2 regions of the Streptomyces albireticuli genome follow, and region 1 is predicted to be linked to the other one. Evidence: riboswitches for the same ligand, from Rfam matches in the RefSeq annotation. Region 1 holds a riboswitch; the other holds the start of a gene.
The links. Region 1 has a riboswitch for S-adenosylmethionine ahead of SMD11_RS24240 (aminotransferase class V-fold PLP-dependent enzyme). Riboswitches for the same ligand answer to the same signal wherever they lie in the genome.
Positions count from the first base shown of each region.

Region 2: linked by a shared signal. The riboswitch ahead of thrC (threonine synthase) and the one ahead of SMD11_RS24240 (aminotransferase class V-fold PLP-dependent enzyme) in region 1 are both predicted to bind S-adenosylmethionine.

Region 1 is NZ_CP021744.1:5,599,695-5,609,679, reverse strand. Features, by position in the region: gene SMD11_RS24260 (NYN domain-containing protein) at 46-1,425, opposite strand; gene SMD11_RS24255 (hypothetical protein) at 1,445-1,684, opposite strand; gene SMD11_RS24250 (rhomboid family intramembrane serine protease) at 1,965-2,735, shown strand; gene SMD11_RS24245 (Lrp/AsnC family transcriptional regulator) at 2,732-3,013, shown strand; gene SMD11_RS24240 (aminotransferase class V-fold PLP-dependent enzyme) at 3,205-4,563, opposite strand; SAM riboswitch class IV at 4,744-4,860, opposite strand; gene trpD (anthranilate phosphoribosyltransferase) at 4,940-6,004, opposite strand; gene SMD11_RS24230 (cytochrome b N-terminal domain-containing protein) at 6,171-7,796, opposite strand; gene SMD11_RS24225 (ubiquinol-cytochrome c reductase iron-sulfur subunit) at 7,793-8,851, opposite strand; gene SMD11_RS24220 (c-type cytochrome) at 8,848-9,657, opposite strand; gene SMD11_RS24215 (cytochrome c oxidase subunit 3) at 9,731-9,985, opposite strand, start outside.
Region 2 is NZ_CP021744.1:3,302,310-3,312,294, reverse strand. Features, by position in the region: gene SMD11_RS13950 (extracellular solute-binding protein) at 1-808, shown strand, start outside; gene SMD11_RS13945 (DUF3263 domain-containing protein) at 819-1,061, shown strand; gene otsB (trehalose-phosphatase) at 1,130-1,981, shown strand; gene SMD11_RS13935 (hypothetical protein) at 2,048-2,347, opposite strand; gene SMD11_RS13930 (alpha,alpha-trehalose-phosphate synthase (UDP-forming)) at 2,370-3,830, opposite strand; gene SMD11_RS13925 (glucosyl-3-phosphoglycerate synthase) at 4,086-5,033, opposite strand; SAM riboswitch class I at 5,205-5,349, shown strand; gene thrC (threonine synthase) at 5,367-6,650, shown strand; gene SMD11_RS13915 (ubiquitin-like small modifier protein 1) at 6,727-7,002, shown strand; gene SMD11_RS13910 (cold-shock protein) at 7,451-7,657, shown strand; gene groL (chaperonin GroEL) at 8,101-9,723, shown strand; gene SMD11_RS13900 (PTS transporter subunit EIIC) at 9,735-9,985, opposite strand, start outside.

The sequences.
Region 1 (9,985 bases):
TGGAAGCCCCCGCCGGGCCCCGTCGCACACGGCCGGGGCCCCGGATCAGGTACGGGCAAGTCGCTTGAGCAGCAGGGCCGACGCCACCGGGCGCGCACCCGCCTTGGCGACCCCGTCGGCCACCTCGCGGTCGGTGGAGACCACCACCACCGGGCGGCCCGGCGGCTCGGCGCGCACCAGCTGGCGGATCAGCTCGTCGGCCGTGACGCCCGGCTTGCTGAACAGCACCCGCACCCCGCGCGGCGGCGCCAGCAGCACCGGCGCCGCCAGCTCGGCGCCGTCGAAGACACAGGTCATCTCCGCGCCGGTCTGCGCGGCCAGCATGGCGAGCCCGCCCAGCAGCCGCAGCCGCTGCTTGTCCAGCGGCATCGTGGGATAGCCGGTCTTGGTGACGTTGTAGCCGTCGACCACCAGATGCGCCTGGGGCAGCGCCAGCAGCTGGTCGAGGAGGGCCGGGTCGGTCTCCGACAGCGCGCGGGTGGCGATGTCCTTGGGCGTCATCCGGCCCGGCTCCACCGCGTCCACCGTGTCGGCCGGGTGCGTCGAGGCGGGCGGCAGGGCCAGCTCGCGGCGCAGCCCCTGGGCCGCGTCCAGGACGGTGTCCAGGAGCAGTCGCAGCCGCATGTCCTCCACGCTGCGGCCCTCGCGGGTCGCCCGGCGGCTGGCCTCCAGCGCCGCCTCGGTCTCCGACAGCCGCGCCTTGAGCCGCCGCGCCTCGCCCAGCGCCGCGGCCTTCTCGGCCGCGCCGGCCGTCCGCACGCCCTCCAGCTCGGCCTCCGCCTTGCGCAGCGCGGCCTCGCCGCGCCGCACGTCGCTCTGCGCGCTGCGCAGCTTGCGCTGGAGCGCGTCGGTCTCCTTGCGCGCGGCCTCCAGCTCGGCGCGCACGCGCTCGTTCTCCGTACGGGCCTCGGCGCGGGCCTCGGCCAGCTCCTCGCGCAGCCGCCGCAGCTCGCGCTGGGCCTCCTCGCCGGCCCGCTCGGCGCTCGCCCGCTGGGCCTCCTCGCCGGCGGCCGTGACCAGCTTGACCCAGCCGGCGGGCCGCAGCACGTAGGCCATGGCCGCGACGTCCTCCGGGTCCGCGGCGGCGGGCGGCGAACCGGCGTCCAGCGCCTCGGCCAGCTCGGAGCCCGTCTCCCGCAGCCGGGCGGAGATCCGCTGCCGGAAGGCCGCGTCGTTCTCCACGGCGGCGGCCATGGCGTTGCCCGCGAACTTGGCGCGGCGGCTCGCGGTGAACCGGGCGTACTGGCGCAGCGCGGCGGGCAGTTCGGTGACCGTCAGCCCCCCGAACGCCTCCGCGACCAGCCCGATGACCCGGCGCCTGACGCCTTCGGGCAGGGGTCGGTCGAGCACCTCGGCGACACCGTCCGGCCCACCGGTGTCCTCGGGTTCACCGGCCGCGTCCGCGCCGCCTGTATGCTCAACCACCGTTCACTGCTCCCGTTCTTCAGGCGCTCGCGCCCGGCCGGTCCACCAGCTCGATCTGGTCGACCGCGTTGCACCACCGGCACCGCACGGACTCGATCGTCTCACTGACCACTTCGCGCTCCTCCACCCGAGGCTCACCGGCCAGGTCGAGGTGCACGTACTCCACGGCCTTGGTCGACCGCGTCACGTCGAACCGGGTCAGATTGCCGCACAGCGTGCAGCGCCAGCGGGTCTCCGCCGTCGGCTGGGGAACGCCCATGGTGTCGCCGTCCGTCCTCGTCTGTCGTCGGTCTGTCGTCGATCTGCCGTCGGTCCCTTGCCGGCCCGCCGTCCGGACCGTCCGCCGACCGTCTGCTGTCCGGCCGGGCGCCGTTCAGGCGTCCCGGCGGTCCGCGGTGCGCCGTCGAACTGCGGGTGTGCTCCCCGTAACCCTACGTCCTGATGGTCATGCGGCGCCCGGATGGCCGCAGTACGGGCCCGCATCCGCGCCCCGGCGAGGCGCTCTGTGCGGTTTGCTGCCGGTACGCCATGATCTGCTCATGATCGGAAAGGCAGCGCGCCCGCGGTCCGCGACGCCCGTGGTCACCTACGCCCTCATCGGCATCTGCTGTGCCGTCTTCGTGCTCGGCCCCACGTCCGGCCTGACCATCTGGCCGGCCGCCCCCGGTACCGACCCCTCCGGGCCCGCGCAGCTGGCCGCGCAGAGCGCCTACTTCGCCCGCTGGGGCGTGGTGCCGGAGGAGCTCTGGCACGGCCCGCCGGGCGAGCTGCTCACCCCGCTCACGGCTCTCTTCCTGCACGGCAACTGGCTGCACCTGCTGGGGAACATGCTCTTCCTCCACGTCTTCGGCGCCATGGCCGAGGAGCGCATGGGCCGGGTCGCCTTCGCGCTCTTCTACCTCGCCGCCGGGGTGCTGGCACTGCTCGGCTACGCCGCCGCGCACGCCCACTCCGAGCAGACGCTCGTCGGGGCCTCCGGAGCGATCTCCGGGGTGCTCGGGGCCTTCCTCTACCTCTTCCCACGGGCCCGGGTCACCAGCCTCTTCCCGTTCCTCTTCTTCCTGCCGCTGCGCTTCCCCGCCTGGGCCGTCCTGCTGTTCTGGTTCGTCCTGCAATGGCTGGCCGCCCGGGCGGCCGACGACCGGCCCGGAGTCGCCTATCTGGCCCATGTGGTGGGCTTCTCGCTCGGCTTCCTCTACGCGTGGGCCCGGTACAGGCGTGCGGTTAGAGTGAAGGGCGCAGCCGGGCCGAGCGAGGGCCTGAGCTCTCCCGGGGGACCGCCCCCGACCCCCGATAGGAGCCAGCCGTGATCACTTCGATCGTCCTCATCAAGACCGACGTCGACCGCATCCCGGAGATCGCCGAGGAGATCGCCGCGCTGGAGGGGGTCAGCGAGGTGTACTCCGTGACCGGCGCGCACGACCTGATCGCGATGGTGCGGGTGGCGCGCCACGACGACCTGGCGGACGTCATCCCGGGCCGCATCAGCAAGGTCCCGGGCGTGGCCTCGACGGAGACGCACATCGCGTTCCGCACGTACTCCCACCACGACCTGGAGGCGGCGTTCGCGATCGGCCTCGACGCGTAGCGCCGTCCGACCGGGCGACAACTCAGCCCGTCCGGGGGCACCTCCCAGCGGTAGCCGGGGGAGTTCGAGGACCGGGGTCCGGGGCGGAGCCCCGCACGCGGCGGAGCCGCACATCGGATGCGGCGGGAAGGGGCGGGTAGGGGAAAGGCCCGCCGCAGGCGCACCACCCGCCCCCGCCGCACCCGCACCCCCTACGCCGGCACACACCGCCCGCCCACCGTCCGGTACGACCACCGCGCCCCGTCCCGCACCAGCTCCCGCACCGCGGCGACGAACCGCTCCACGTGCTCGTCCGGCGTCCCCGCCCCGAAGCTCACCCGGATCGCGTTGAGGTTCTGTCCCTCGTCGGGCGCCCCGCACTCCCCCGGCGCGTCCGGCGCGCCGCCGAGCAGGAGGCGCACGAGCGGGTGCGCGCAGAACAGGCCGTCGCGGACGCCGATGCCGTACTCCGCGGAGAGGGCCGCCGCGAAGTGCGAGCTGTTCCAGCCGTCCACGGTGAAGGCGAGCACGCCGACCCGCGGCGCGTCGTCGCCGAAGAGCGAGAGCACCCGGACCTCGGGCACGTCGGCGAGGCCCGCCCGGACGGTCTCGATGAGCTGCCGCTCGCGCGCGACGAGCGTCTCGAAGCCGGCCTCGGTGAGCGCCTTGCAGGCCGAGGCGATGGCGTAGGCGCCGATGACGTTGGGCGAGCCCGCCTCGTGCCGGGCGGCGGTCTCGTGCCAGTCGACCAGGACCCCGCCGTCGGCGCCCCGCGCCACCTGGCGGGTCGCGCCGCCGCCCGCCAGATAGGGCTCCGCGCCCCGGAGCCAGTCCGGGCGGCCGGCGAGCACCCCGGCGCCGAACGGCGCGTACAGCTTGTGCCCGGAGAAGGCGATCCAGTCGGCGTCGAGCTCCGTGACGTCCACCGGGTGGTGCGGGGCGAGCTGCGCGGCGTCGAGCACGATCCGGGCGCCGTGGGCGTGCGCGGCCGCCGCCAGCTCCCGTACGGGCCACAGCTCGCCCGTCACGTTCGACGCGGCCGTCACACAGACCAGCGCGGGGCCGTAGGGCTCCCGGTCGGCGAGGGCGCGCTCCAGGGTCTCGACGGCCTCGCGCGGCGAGCGGGGCGCGTCGAGGTAGCTGACCGTGACGTCCGCGCGCCGCTCCCAGGGCAGCAGCGCCGCGTGGTGCTCGGTCTCGAAGACGAACACCCGGCAGCCGGCGGGGACCGCGGCCGCGAGGAGGTTGAGGGAGTCGGTGGTCGAGCGGGTGAAGACCACCTGGTCGTCCGGCCGGCAGCCGAGGAAGGCGGCGACCTCGGCGCGGCTGTTCTCGAACAGGTCGGTGGACAGCTGGGAGAGGTAGCCGGCCCCGCGGTGCACGCTGCCGTAGTAGGGCGCGTACGCCGCCACGTCGTCCCAGACCCGCTGGAGCGCGGGGGCGCTGGCCGCGTAGTCGAGGGCCGCGTAGGTCACCTCGCCGCCGGTCACCAGCGGCACCCGGACATCCCTCCCGAGAACGGGCAGAGGCGGGCAAACCGAACGGTCGGCGGCAAGGGTGGGGACAGACATGGCGAACTCCCGTGGGAAGGCAGGCGAATTCCGCCGCGCGGCGGGCGCGGGAAAAGGGGGGAAAGGTGCGTCGGAAACCGGAAAAGGGCTCGCAGAACCCGGATATGGGGTGTGCGGAGCCCTAACGCATTCGCTGAACCACGGAAAGATCTCCCTCGACAACCAGGATCCCTGGCGAGGGATCCGCGCTTGCCGCAGACCTCTGTGCCTGCGACCTGGTCATCACCCGGGGCACCCCGCCGCAGAAGGAGGGTTGCCGGACAGCGGGCCGGGGCCGTGTCGCTGTCACTCGTGACCTGGCGAGGAGTATGGCACAACTGATCGTCGCGCGGAAAGGGGCGTCCGCATCACGGACGCCCCACCTCGCCTTGTGGCGTTACGCGTTGCTGGCCTCGACCCAGCGGTCGAGGGCGCGCTTGGCCGCCCCCGAGTCCAGCGACTCCGCGGCCCGCGCGATCCCGGCGGCGACCTGCTCGGTGAGCGGCGCGTCCGTCGGGTCCAGGGCGACCAGCGCCGCCGCCGCGTTCAGCAGCACCGCGTCCCGTACGGGCCCGGTCGCGCCGTCCAGCAGCCTGCGGGCGACATCGGCGTTGTACGAGGCGTCGGCGCCGCGCAGCGCCTCCACGGGGACCAGCGGGATGCCCACGTCCCGGGGATCGAAGGGCTCCTCGCGGACCGCGCCGTCCCGGACCACCCAGACCCGCGAGGTCGCGGTCGTGGTCAGCTCGTCCAGCCCGTCGTCGCCGCGGAAGACCAGCGCCGAGGAGCCGCGCTCGGCCAGCACGCCGGCCAGGATCGGTGCCATCCGGGCGTCGGCGACGCCGGTGGCCTGGGCCTTGACCCGGGCGGGGTTGGTCAGCGGGCCGAGGACGTTGAAGGTGGTCCGGATGCCCAGCTCCCGCCGCGCGGGGGCGACGTGGCGCAGCGAGGGGTGGAACTTCACGGCGAAGCAGAAGGTGATGCCCGCCTCCTCGGCCACCTCGACCACCCGGCGCGGCGTCAGGTCCAGATTGACGCCGAGCTTCTCCAGGACGTCCGAGGCGCCGCTGGCCGAGGACGCGGCGCGGTTGCCGTGCTTGACCACCTTGGCGCCGGTGCCGGCGACGACGATCGAGGACATGGTGGAGATGTTGACGGTCTTGGCGCCGTCGCCGCCGGTGCCGACGATGTCCACGCTGGGGCCGGGCACCTCGATCAGCCGGGCGTGCTGGTACATCGCGCGCACCAGGCCGGAGATCTCGGCGACCGTCTCGCCCTTGGCGCGCAGGGCGACCACGAAGCCCGCGATCTGCGCGTCGGTGGCCTCGCCGCGCATGATCCGGTCCATGGCCCAGGCGGTGTCGTCCGCGCTCAGGTCCACTCCGCCGAGCAGGGCCTCCAGGAGACCCGGCCAGGAGGGGGCCACCGCGCTGTCGCCGCCTGCCGGGGTCACAACGTTCATGGTCCACGCTCCTGGTGGTCGGACTGCGAGCCGCCGCCTTCCGGGGCTCTGCCGGTCCCAGCCTATCCAGCCCCGGGAACGGCGAAGAGCCCCGTCCACGCGCTGGACGGGGCTCTCGCTGTGGCGATCAGCGATCAGTGGCCGGTGCGGACCGGCCGGTCGGGGATCAGTGGTGGCCGTGGCCGCTGGTGATCTCCTGGTACTCCTCCGCGGTGGGCTTGTCGATCTGCGTGCCCTCGCCGTAGAAGCCCTTGGAGAGCTTCACCCGGAGCTTCTCGGACGTACCGATCTTGCGCTTGACACCGTTCTCGTCGACCTCGGGGCCGAGCTCGAGCGGCTTGGGCTGCTCGTGCGACGTGAGGGTGTGCAGCTCCTCCTGCGACAGCGGCTCGTGGACCTCGACGAACTCACCGTGCGGCAGGCGCTTGATGATGCCCGACTCGCGGCCGTGCAGCACCTTGTCCTTGTCGCGGCGCTGGAGGCCCATGCACATCCGGCGGGTGGCGATGAAGACCAGCACCGGGATGACGAAGAAGCCGATCCGGACGAACCAGGTGATGGCGTTGATCGAGAGGTGGAAGTGGGTGGCCCACAGGTCGTTTCCACCACCGACCAGCATCACGAAGTACGCGGCGATCCACGCGGCACCGAACGCGGTGCGCGTCGGGGCGTTGCGCGGGCGGTCCAGCAGGTGGTGCTCGCGCTTGTCACCGGTGACCCAGGACTCGATGAACGGGTAGACCGCGATCGCGCCGAGGACCAGCGGGAAGATCACCAGCGGGATGAACACGCCCAGGACGAGCGTGTGGCCCCAGAGGTTGATCTCCCAGCCCGGCATGACACGGATCAGACCCTCGGCGAAGCCCATGTACCAGTCGGGCTGGGCGCCGGTGGACACCTGGTCCGGCCGGTACGGGCCGATGGCCCAGATCGGGTTGATCGAGGCGATGGCCGCGATGGCCGCGATGATGCCGAAGACCAGGAAGAAGAAGCCACCGGCCTTGGCCATGTAGACCGGCATGAGCGGCATGCCGACGACGTTCTTCTCCGTCCGGCCGGGGCCGGGGTACTGGGTGTGCTTGTGGTACACGACGAGGATGAGGTGCGCCACGAGCAGACCGAGCATGATGCCCGGCAGCAGCAGGACGTGGATCGAGAAGAAGCGCGGCACGAAGTCCGAGCCCGGGAACTCGCCACCGAAGAGGAACATCGAGATGTACGTGCCGACGATCGGCACGGACAGGATCGCGCCCTCCATGAAGCGGACACCGGTGCCGGAGAGCAGGTCGTCCGGCAGGGAGTAACCGGTGAAACCGGTGAACATGCCGAGGACGAACAGCAGGAAGCCGAACAGCCAGTTGACCTCACGCGGCTTGCGGAAGGCACCCGTGAAGAAGACGCGCATCATGTGCACGAACATCGCCGCGAGGAAGATCAGCGCGGCCCAGTGGTGGATCTGCCGGATGAGCAGACCGCCACGGATGTCGAAGCTGATGTTGAGCGTCGACTGGAACGCCTCGGACATCCGCATGCCCTGCATGGGGACGTACGAGCCGTGGTAGACGACCTCGCTCATGCTGGGGTGGAAGAACAGCGTCAGATACACACCCGTGAGGATGATGATCACGAAGCTGTAGAGGCAGACCTCACCCAGCATGAAGGACCAGTGGTCCGGGAAGATCTTGCGCATGTTGGCCTTGGCCAGGGTGTAGATACCCAGCCGGCCGTCGGCCCAGTCGGCTACCCGCTCACCCGCGGGCGCCTTGCGCCGGTTGTCGGTCGTAGTACTCATCCGCGCTCCCAGTAGGCAGGACCGACGGGCTCGGCGAAGTCGCCCATGGCCTCAAGGTAGCCCTTGTCGTTGACCTTGATCCGCAGCTGCGGAAGGGCGTGTCCGGCCGGGCCGAAGATCACGCGTCCGCCGTCGGCGAGGTCGAAGGTGGACTGGTGGCACGGGCAGAGCACGTGGTGCGTCTGCTGCTCGTAGAGGCTGATCGGGCAGCCGACGTGCGTGCAGATCTTGGAGAACGCGACGATGCCGTCGACGGACCAGTCCAGCTCGCGCTTGTCCTTGATGTTCTCCGGCTGGAGCCGGACGATCATCAGGGCGGCCTTGGCGATCTCCTTCTGGAAATCGTGGTCCTCCTCCTTCATGCCCTCGGGCATGGCGAAGGTGAGGGAGCCGACCTGGACGTCCTCGGGCCGCAGGGGCTGGAGGGTGTTCTGGTTGATCAGCATCTTGCCCTCGGACCAGGCGGTCTTCCGGAGCTTGGTGCCCGGGAGCGGTCCGAGGTCGCGGAGCAGGACCACGCCGGAGAGCGGCAGCAGCGCCAGCGCGCCGAACATGGTGCGGCGGATCAGCGGGCGCCGGCCGATGGCCGACTCCTCGGCGCCTTCCCGGAAGTCGGCCATGACCTTGGCCTTGACCTCGGGCTCGGCCGCGATCGCGTGCCGCTCGTCGGCGACCTCCACGTCCGACATCAGCGTGCGGGCCCAGTGGACCGCGCCGGCGCCGATGCAGAACAGCGCCACGCCGAGGGTGAGCCCCAGCGAGAAGTTCAGGGCGCTGATGTGGCCGATCGGGAAGACGTAGATGTTCTTGTCGACCGGCAGGGTCACGTACGAGGCGATGAACCCGACCGTGGCCAGCATGGACAACAGGAACAGGAACGCGACCGCGCGCTCGGAGCGCTTGGCGGCCCGCTCGTCGATGTCCTGGATGCGGTGCTCGTGCGGCGGCATGCCCGGGTCGGCGAACGGGTCGGCGACCTTCGTGCTCACGGCTCCGCCGTGCGCCTCGCCCTGCGTGCTCGGCAGGTTCTCTTCTGGAATGTCTTGGCTACTCATGACTTCTTGGCCTTTGCGGTCCGGCAGGCGACCCAGATGGCGGCGGCGATCAGCGCACCCAGACCGAAGACCCACGCGAACAGACCCTCACTGACCGGGCCGAGCCCGCCCAGTTCGAGGCCGCCGGGGCTCTCCGCCTTGCTGCTGTTGACCGTGTCGAGGTACGCGATGATGTCCTTCTTGTTCTTCTCCGACATCGTCGTGTCCGGGAAGGAAGGCATGTTCTGCGGGCCGGTCTGCATGGCCTCGTAGATGTGCTTGGGGTTGACGTCCTCAAGGGTGGGGGCGTACTTGCCGTTCGAGAGGGCGCCGCCCTTACCGGTGAAGTTGTGGCACTGCGCGCAGTTCGTGCGGAAGAGCTCCCCGCCCTTGGCGATGTCCGCGCCGTCGGGGCTGTACTGCTCCTTCGTCGGAACGGCCGGGCCGGCGCCGAGCGAGGCGATGTAGGCGGCGAGCTGGTCGATCTCCGCCTGGTTGTAGATCGCCTTCTTCCTCGGAGCCTGGGCGCCCTGCTGCTGGAGCGGCATGCGGCCGGAGGCGACCTGGAAGTCGACGGCCGCGGCGCCCACGCCGACGAGGCTCGGGCCGTCGGTGGTGCCCTGACCGCCGGTGCCGTGGCAGCTGGCGCAGCCCACGGAATAGAGCTTCTTGCCCTCCTCGATGGCAAGGGACTGGGCGGTGTCATCGGCCTTGGCCGTGTCCGCCGGCGCGAACGCGGCGTACAGCCCCCCGGTTACCGCCAGCGCGAAGAGTAGGACGACGACCGCCGCCAGCGGATGGCGTCGTCGTGCGGAGAGCTTTTTCACGGATTACCCCGGTGTCAGGATCTTCTGCGTCGATGCGGGACTGATGGTCCGGTGCGGGACCGAAATCTTCGAGTTACTTGATCAAGTAGATCGTGGCGAAGAGGCCGATCCACACCACGTCGACGAAGTGCCAGTAGTAGGACACGACGATGGCCGCTGTGGCCTGGTGGTGGGTGAACCTCTTGGCCGCGTACGTCCTGCCCAGGACCAGCAGGAAGGCGATCAGGCCGCCCGTCACGTGCAGGCCGTGGAAGCCGGTCGTCAGGTAGAAGACCGAGCCGTACGGGTCGGAGGACAGGGAGAGCCCGTCCTTCTTGACCAAATCGGT
Region 2 (9,985 bases), 2.3 Mb from region 1:
GACCCTCTTCGCCCAGGCCGGCATAGCCAAGCCGCCGGAGAGCTGGGACGAGCTCAAGGCGGCGGCCACGAAGCTCCAGAACGTCAAGGGCGTCAAGATGCCCTTCGGTCTGCCGCTCGGCCCCGAGGAGGCGCCCGCCGAGACCATGCTGTGGATGCTCGGCGGCGGCGGTGGCTACACCGACCACAACGGTGCGTACACGATCGACTCGAAGGAGAACGTCCAGACCTTCGACTGGCTGCGCGAGGAGCTCGTCGGCAAGGGCCTCACCGGCTCCGGCGACCCCGCCCGCACCAACCGCCAGGACGTCTTCGACGCGTTCTGCCGGGGCGAGGTCGGCATGCTCCACGGCCACCCCACGCTGATGCAGCAGGCCACCGCCAAGGGCGTCAAGTACATGACGGCGCCGCTGCCGGGCGCCAAGGGCAAGGCGAAGTCGACCATGGGCGTCGCCGACTGGATGATGGCCTTCAAGCAGAACGGCAACCGCGAACAGATCGGCCTCTTCCTCGACTTCGTCTACAGCACCAAGAACGTCCTGGACTTCACCGGCCAGTACGACCTGCTGCCCGTGACGTCGAGCGCCTCCGACCAGATGCTCGGCGACGACAAGCACAAGGACCTGCGCCAGTTCCTGGAGCAGCTAGAGAACGCCACGTTCTACCCCGCCGACAAGACCTCCTGGGCCAGGGTCAGCAAGGACCTCAAGGAGAAGATCGGCGCCGTGGTCAAGAAGGGCGGCGACCCGGCCAGCGTGCTCAGCGAGATCAAGCGCGACGCCGACTCCCAGGAGATCGCGGCCCGCTAGGCTGCGCATCGTGAGCGCGTACGAAGAGTCCGGCCTCTCCGAGCGGGACCGCGCCGTCCTCGCCCTGGAGCGCCGGACGTGGCCCGGCCCCGGCGCGAAGGAACGTGCTGTCCGGGAGCGGCTCGGCATCACCCCGACCCGCTACTACCAGCTGCTGAACGCCCTGCTCGACGACGAGCGGGCGCTCGCCCACGACCCGGTCACGGTCAACCGGCTGCGGCGCGTCCGCGACGCCCGCCGCGAGCGCCGGTAGCCGCCCTCCCCGGCAGGGGGAGGGCGGAAAGGGCCTGTCCGCGCGCCCCGCCCGGTACTGTCACCCCCATGGGCAGTCACCCGCTCCCCACCCCCGTCACCCCCGCCGGCCGTGACGGGCTCGCCGCCCTGCTGGCGTGCCCGGACCGCGCGGTCGTCGCCCTCGACTTCGACGGCACCCTCGCCGAGATCGTGCCCGACCCCGAGCGGGCCCGCGCCCACCCCGGTGCCGTGCCCGCCCTCGCCCGGCTCGCGCCGCGCCTCCGCTCCGTCGCCGTGATCACCGGCCGGCCCGCCGGGGTCGCCGTGCGGTACGGCGGCCTCGCCGGGGTGCCGGAGCTCGCGCACCTCGTCGTCCTCGGGCACTACGGCGCCGAGCGCTGGGACGCCGCGACCGGCACCGTCAGCGCGCCCGCGCCGCACCCCGGCGTCGCGGCCGTCCAGGCGGAGCTCCCCGGTGTGCTGGACGCCTCCGGCGCCTGGCGGGGCACCTGGGTCGAGGACAAGGGCCGCGCCATCGCCGTCCACACCCGCCGCGCCGCCGACCCGCAGGCCGCCTTCGACGCCCTGAGCGGCCCCCTCGCCGAGCTCGCGGCCCGGCACGGCCTGATCGTCGAGCCCGGCCGGTTCGTCCTGGAGCTGCGCCCGCCCGGGGTCGACAAAGGCGCCGCCCTCGCCGCCTACGTCCGCGAGACCGGCGCCGGCGCCGTCCTCTACGCCGGGGACGACCTCGGCGACCTCGCCGCCTTCGCCGCCGTCGGGAAGCTGCGCGCCGAGGGGCTGCCCGGTGTCCTGGTGTGCAGCGGCAGCGCGGAGGTCACCGAGCTGGCCGAGCGCGCCGATCTCGTCGTCGACGGACCGGGGGGCGTGGTGGCGCTGCTGGAGGCGCTGGCGGAGCGGACCGGCGGACAGCCGGGCTGAGGATCCCGCCGGGCTGATGATTCCGCCGGGCTGGGGATTCAGCCGGAGAGGACCAGTCGGCGAGGGTCAGCCCGAGCCGTTCTCCGAGCTGTCCTCCGGGCCGTCCTCGGCACCGGCCGGGGGCTCCGGTTCCGGCCGCCCGCGCCAGTGCTCCAGCGTGGGGTCCAGCTCGGAGTCGTAGACGCCGCTGCCCCGGCAGTGCCTGCACTGGCCCGCCCGCACCGCCGACTCCCCGCCCCCGCCGAACGGATCGGGGCCGGGGACATGGAGCAGCGAGCGCTGCACGAAGCCGGAGCCCGTGCACCACTGGCACGTCATGCACAGTTCGTCGGTGGGCTCGGGACCGGGATTGTCCTTGGGCTGCACCCGCCCAGCCTAGCCCCGGGGGCTAGCCGCCGAGGGCCCGGAGCTGATCGAGGAACCAGCGCGCCGGCGGCAGCGCCGTCGCCGCCGCGGCCAGCCGCTTCGTACGCTCCGCCCGCTCGGCCGGATCCATCAGCAGCGCCTCGTGCAGCGCGCGGGCGGTGGCCTCCACGTCGTACGGGTTGACCACGAGGGCGTCCTCGGCCAACTCCGCCGCCGCGCCCGCCTCCCGGGACAGGACCAGCGCGCAGCCGTGGTCGGAGACCACCGGGACCTCCTTGGCGACGAGGTTCATCCCGTCGCGGATGGGGTTCACCAGCGCCACGTCGGCCAGCCGGTACGCCGCCAGGGAGCGCGCGAAGTCGTCCTTCACATGCAGCACGACCGGCTCCCAGCCCTCCGTGCCGAACGCGGAGTTGATCTCCCGGGCGACCCGCTCCACCGTGGCCGTGTAGTCGCGGTAGACCGCCAGGTCCTGCCGCGAGGGGTACGCGAAGGCGACGTGCACCACCTTGCCGCGCCACTGCGGGCGGTCCTCCAGCAGGCGGCGGTAGGCCAGCAGGCCGCGCACGATGTTCTTCGACAGCTCGGTGCGGTCCACCCGGACGACCGCTCTGCGCCGCGGCCCGATCTGGGCCCGCAGCGCCGCCATCCGCTCCTCGACGTCCGGCTCGTGCGCGCGCCGCCGCAGGAAGTCCGCGTCCGCGCCGAGCCCGTGCACCCCCAGCAGGGTCGTGCGCCCCTCGAAGCGGACCGCCGTCGCCCGCCCCTCCTCGCGGACCACCTCGGCGCCCAGCTCGCTCGCGCAGCACGCGGCGAACGCCTCGGCCCAGCGGTGGGTGAGGAAGGCCGCCCGGTCACCGCCCAGGATGCCGCGCAGCACCTGCCCGGCCACGTCGTCCGGCAGCATCCGGAAGTAGTCCGGCGGGGCCCACGGGGTGTGCGAGAAGTGGCCGATGCGCAGGTCGGGGCGGCGCTCGCGGAGCAGGCCCGGCACCAGGGTCAGGTGGTAGTCCTGGACGAGGACGGCGGCGCCCGGCGCGGCCTCCTCGGCCAGGGCGTCGGCGAAGGCCGCGTTGTACGCCTCGTACGCGGCCCACTGGGCGCGGAAGTCCGCGTCGAAGGTGGGCTCCAGGGGCGTCTGGTACAGCAGATGGTGCACGAACCACAGCACGGAGTTGGCGACGCCGTTGTAGGCGGCGGCGAAGGTGTCGGGCGGGATGTCCAGCATCCGCACCCGGTGGCCGCCGGTGTCCGCCGCGTCGAGCCGCCGGCCGGCCGCCCGGGCCGCCTCGCGGTCGCCCTCGCCCAGGGCCGCGCACACCCACACCGCGCCCGCGTCCGTCCCTATGGCGCTGAGCCCGGAGACCAGCCCGCCGCCGCCCCGGCCGGCCACGAGGGTGCCGTCCTCGCGCCGCCGGTACGACACGGGGCCGCGGTTGGAGGCGACGACGATCGGTGCGGGGTGCACGTGCTCAGCGACCATGACGCGAGCTTTGCCGGGATGCGGAGCGTTCAAACGTTTGTCCCCGGGCTGTCTGCCCGAACCGGGGTGCCGCGCCGGAGCCCGGTCCTGCTCGCCCGGCCGACGCCGGGAGGTGCCGCTGCGCGGGGCTTTCTCCCCGGCCCCGCCCCTTCCCGAAACCGGGGGCTCCGCCACCGGACCCCCGTTCCGCGCTCCGCGCGGTGGCCTCAAGCGCCGGCCGGGCTGATTTTCGGCCCGGCCGGGGAACCCCCGCCGCTACGCCACCCGCCGCCGCCGGTACTCCGGTATCTCCACCATCGGCGGCCGCTCCTCCGTGTCCACCGCGTACGTCCGCGGCACGAACCCCTCCGCCGTCCGCTCGAACTGCGTCAGCGACGGCCGCACCAGGTGCCCGCGCGCCAGTCGCAGCTGGGCCGTGCGGTAGATCGCCGCCGCCATCCGGCCCAGGGCCCGGCCGTCCTGGTGGCGGTGCTTGCGTACGCCCACGTCGACCTGGGCCAGGGCGTCCAGGCCCACCGTGTGCAGCGAGTCCACCAGCAGCCCCAGTTCCACGCCGTACCCCACGGGGAACGGCAGCCGCTCCAGCAGGGAGCGCCGGGCCGCGTACTCGCCGCCCAGCGGCTGGACGAAGCCGGCCAGCTGCGGCCAGTGCAGGTTCAGCAGCGGGCGGGCCACCAGCTCGGTCACCCGGCCGCCCTGGCCCACCGCCTCGCCGAGCGGGCGGTCGTACATCGCCTTGACGAACTGCACCTCGGGGTCGGTCAGCAGCGGGCCGACGATCCCCGAGACGAAGTCCGCCGAGAAGTCCCGCAGGTCGGCGTCGACGAAGCACACCACGTCACCCGTCGTCGCCAGCAGCGACCGCCACAGCACCTCGCCCTTGCCGGGCAGCGCGGGCAGGCCCGGCAGCACCGCGTCGCGGTGCACCACCCGGGCGCCCGCCGCCGCGGCGACCTCGGCCGTCCGGTCCGTGGACCCCGAGTCCATCACCACCAGCTCGTCCACCAGCGGGACCGCGTCCGACATCAGTTCCGCGCGGATCGTGGTCACGATGGTGCCCACCGTGGCCTCTTCGTTCAGCGCCGGCAGCACCACGCTCACCGTGGTGCCGGCGCCGCGTTTCGCGGCGAGGAGCCGGCCGAGCGGGCGGTCGGCGGCGGACCAGGACCGCCGGGCCAGCCAGCGCTCCACCTCATCCAGCACGTGTTCGACTCCTCTTGTGTGACGCGGCGTTCGAGCTGCGTGTGATCCATCTCGCGGTACGGACGGCTGTCTCAGGCGCCCATGCCTTCGGTTACAGTCTGAACAACGCGGAACGCCGTCGTATGTCGGGGTCGCCGCTCATAAACGCCTGGGCCCTGCCCAGTGCCATACCGCTCATCCAGAGGGGCAGAGGGATACGGCCCGTTGAAGCCCCGGCAACCCTCCAGTCGATCTCGATTCGTCAGAAGCGAGGCTCCCGGCTCGGGAAGGTGCCAATTCCGTCTCGTGGCGACGTCCGCCGCGGGGAAGATGAGGAGAAAGGGCCTCGCCTCCATGGCTGTGCAGTCTGTTGAATCCGCGACCACACCCGTAGCTCTCGGTCCCGCCGTCGCCCTCTCGTGCCGTGAGTGCGGAGAGCGCTTCGGCCTCGGTCCCATTTTCGCCTGTGCCGTCTGCTTCGGCCCGCTCGAGGTGGCCTACGAGCTGCCCGCCGGCGACCCCGAGGCGCTGCGCCGCCGCATCGAGTCCGGCCCGCAGAACATCTGGCGCTACGCCCCCCTGCTGCCCGTCCCCGCCGACGTCGCGGACAAGCCCGGCCTGAACCCCGGCTTCACCAAGCTCGTCAAGGCCGACAACCTCGCCCGCGAGCTCGGCGTCACCGGCGGCCTGTACGTCAAGGACGACTCCGGCAACCCCACGCACTCCTTCAAGGACCGCGTCGTCGCCATCGCCGTCGAGGCCGCCCGCGCCTTCGGCTTCACGACGCTCTCGTGCTCGTCGACCGGCAACCTCGCCGGAGCGGTCGGCGCCGCGGCCGCCCGCGCCGGCTTCAAGTCCTGTGTCTTCATCCCGCACGACCTGGAGGCCGGCAAGGTCGTCATGGCGGCGGTCTACGGCGGCGACCTCGTCGGCATCGAGGGCACGTACGACGACGTCAACCGCTTCTGCTCCGAGCTGATCGGCGACCCGCTGGGGGAGGGCTGGGGCTTCGTCAACGTCAACCTCCGGCCGTACTACGGCGAGGGGTCGAAGACGCTCGCCTACGAGATCTGCGAGCAGCTGGGCTGGCGGCTGCCGGACCAGATCGTCGTGCCGATCGCCTCGGGCTCCCAGCTGACGAAGATCGACAAGGGGCTGAAGGAGCTGATCGCGCTCGGGCTGGTCGAGGACCGCCCGTACAAGATCTTCGGGGCGCAGGCGGAGGGCTGTTCGCCGGTGTCCCGGGCCTTCAAGGACGGGCAGGACGTGGTGCGGCCCGTGAAGCCGGACACGATCGCGAAGTCCCTCGCGATCGGCAACCCCGCCGACGGGCCGTACGTCCTGGACATCGCCCGGCGGACCGGCGGCGCGGTCGAGGACGTCACGGACGCGGAGATCGTGGACGCGATCCGGCTGCTGGCCCGCACGGAGGGGATCTTCGCGGAGACTGCGGGCGGCGTGACCGTGGGCGTCACCAGGAAGCTCGTGGAGAGCGGGGTGCTGGATCCGTCCCTGACGACGGTGGTGCTGAACACGGGGGACGGGCTCAAGACGCTCGACGCGGTCGCCGCCGGGCCGACCGTGACGATCCGGCCCTCGTTGGCGGCGTTCCGCGACGCGGGGCTTGCTGCCGTCTGACATCTGCGGGCCGGTTGTGCCCACCCGTTCCGCCCTTGCGGAACGCCTGCCCACAACCTCTTCGGAAGGTATTCCCATGAGCGTCACCGTTCGCATCCCCACCATCCTTCGCACCTACACCGGCGGGAAGGCCGAGGTCTCCGCCGAAGGCGCGACCCTCGCCGATGTCCTCCGGTCCCTGGAGGAGAACCACGCCGGCATCGCGGCCCGCGTGCTCGACGACAGCGGCAGGCTGCGCCGCTTCGTGAACGTCTACGTCAACGACGACGACGTCCGCTTCGAGCAGGGCCTGGAGACGCCCACCCCCGACGGCGCCGGTGTCTCGATCATTCCGGCCGTCGCCGGCGGCTGATCCCGCCCGCGGGTCCGCCCGCCTTTTCGAAGGCTCCCTTCGTAATCGCCCCGTCCAGCAAGCGGACGGGGCGATTCCGTGTGTTGACCGCGATACAGTTGGGGCGTTCCCCCTCCGGCGTCAGTGCCGAACGCATATGAGAACCCGTCAAGTTGTGCGCGAACTGTGTGCACGAAATGCCGGGTTGCTTGTGCTATGCCCGGCCCGACTTGCCCTGGATTTCCCCTAGTTCGCCGCTTATCGACTCTCAGCCGCGCCGGGAATTCTCGTCCGAGTGACCTGTTGCAGAGGGCATCCGTGCAGATACATTCGGCCGCGGTCGACGCGTTCCGGCGCACACCAACTGGGTTCGCCCTGCCGCTGGTGGGGGAGAGATCCGGGGGGTGAGGTCTGACCCGGGTCCGCGAAGTGCGGTCCTGCGCAAGGGCCAGTAATAGGGGAGTTAGGCATGGCTCAGGGCACCGTCAAGTGGTTCAACGCGGAGAAGGGGTACGGCTTCATCGCGGTCGACGGTGGTGCGGATGTTTTCGTCCACTACAGCGCGATCCAGATGGACGGTTACCGCACCCTCGAGGAGGGTCAGCGAGTCGAGTTCGAGATCTCGCAGGGCCAGAAGGGGCCGCAGGCGGACATGGTCAAGCTCGCCGTCGGCTGATCTCGGCGCATCGACCACACCAGGCTCACGAACGCTCGCGCGTGGGGCCCGCACCCGTCACCGGGTGCGGGCCCCACGTGTGTATCCGCACCGGTGTGGCTTCCCCGTCCCCTGGGTATCTCTCGCGCGTCCGCCCCGTCGCGGGCCCCTCGTGGGTGCGGTCCTGATGTCCACGCGCTTGCTCCCCCAGGTGCCACTCAGGGCTGGAACATACGCGGACCGCTTGCACTCGGTAGGGTCGAGTGCTAATCATTGGCGTTAGCACTCTCCGCGTGAGAGTGACAGATTTGGACCGTCGGTGAGGTCCGCAGGCCAGGTGGGGCAAGGAACCACCAGGCATGCAGGCCGTCCGTCGCGGGCGCCAGCGCGGTCCGGGAGCAATCCGCCCCCTGGCTCTGAACGAGCAGGGAGGTACCCCCATCGTCCTGGGAGGACCACTTCACATGGCCAAGATCATCGCGTTCGACGAGGAGGCACGGCGCGGTCTCGAGCGCGGGATGAACCAGCTCGCCGACGCCGTCAAGGTCACCCTCGGCCCCAAGGGCCGCAACGTCGTCCTCGAGAAGAAGTGGGGCGCCCCCACGATCACCAACGATGGTGTTTCCATCGCCAAGGAGATCGAGCTCGAGGACCCGTACGAGAAGATCGGCGCCGAGCTGGTCAAGGAGGTCGCGAAGAAGACGGACGACGTCGCCGGTGACGGCACGACGACCGCGACCGTCCTCGCCCAGGCGCTGGTCCGTGAGGGTCTGCGCAACGTGGCCGCCGGTGCCAACCCGATGGCCCTGAAGCGTGGCATCGAGAAGGCCGTCGAGGCCGTCTCCGCCGCCCTGCTCGAGCAGGCCAAGGACGTGGAGACCAAGGAGCAGATCGCCTCCACCGCCTCCATCTCCGCCGCCGACACCCAGATCGGCGAGCTCATCGCCGAGGCGATGGACAAGGTCGGCAAGGAAGGCGTCATCACCGTCGAGGAGTCCCAGACCTTCGGTCTGGAGCTGGAGCTCACCGAGGGTATGCGCTTCGACAAGGGCTACATCTCGGCGTACTTCGCCACCGACATGGAGCGTATGGAGGCGTCGCTCGACGACCCGTACATCCTGATCGTCAACTCGAAGATCGGCTCGGTCAAGGACCTGCTGCCGCTCCTCGAGAAGGTCATGCAGTCCGGCAAGCCGCTGCTGATCATCGCCGAGGACGTCGAGGGCGAGGCCCTGTCGACCCTGGTCGTCAACAAGATCCGTGGCACCTTCAAGTCCGTCGCCGTCAAGGCCCCGGGCTTCGGTGACCGCCGCAAGGCCATGCTCGGCGACATCGCCATCCTCACCGGTGGCACCGTCATCTCCGAGGAGGTCGGCCTCAAGCTGGAGAACGCCGGTCTCGACCTGCTCGGCCGCGCCCGCAAGGTCGTCATCACCAAGGACGAGACGACCATCGTCGACGGTGCCGGTGACAGCGACCAGGTCCAGGGCCGCGTCAACCAGATCCGTGCCGAGATCGAGAACAGCGACTCGGACTACGACCGCGAGAAGCTCCAGGAGCGCCTCGCGAAGCTGGCCGGCGGCGTGGCCGTCATCAAGGCCGGTGCCGCGACCGAGGTCGAGCTCAAGGAGCGCAAGCACCGCATCGAGGACGCCGTTCGCAACGCGAAGGCGGCCGTCGAGGAGGGCATCGTCGCCGGTGGTGGCGTGGCCCTGCTCCAGGCCTCCGCGGTCTTCGAGAAGCTCGAGCTCGAGGGTGACGAGGCGACCGGCGCCAAGGCCGTGAAGCTGGCCCTGGAGGCCCCGCTCAAGCAGATCGCCGTCAACGGTGGTCTCGAGGGTGGCGTCATCGTCGAGAAGGTGCGCAACCTGCCCGTCGGCCACGGCCTCAACGCCGCGACCGGTGAGTACGTCGACATGATCGCCGAGGGCATCATCGACCCGGCGAAGGTCACGCGCTCCGCGCTCCAGAACGCCGCGTCGATCGCCGCGCTGTTCCTCACCACCGAGGCCGTCATCGCCGACAAGCCGGAGAAGGCCGCCGCGGCCGCTCCGGGCGGCATGCCGGGCGGTGACATGGACTTCTGATCCCGCGAGGATCACTTGTCCTGAACGCTGTACGCCGAAGGCGGCACTCCCTGCGAAGGGGGTGCCGCCTTCGGCGCGTTCAGCTCCGCGACCCGCCCCTTGCCGAAGCCGAAGAAGTACGTCACCGCGAAGCCCGCCGCGTACCCCACCAGCAGCCCCGTCCCGTAGACCGCCACCGCCGGGCCCAGGCCGTGGCTGCCCCTGAGCAGCGGGAAGAGGGCCCAGCCCGAGGGGCCGATCGCGGTCGAGCCGACCACGTGGC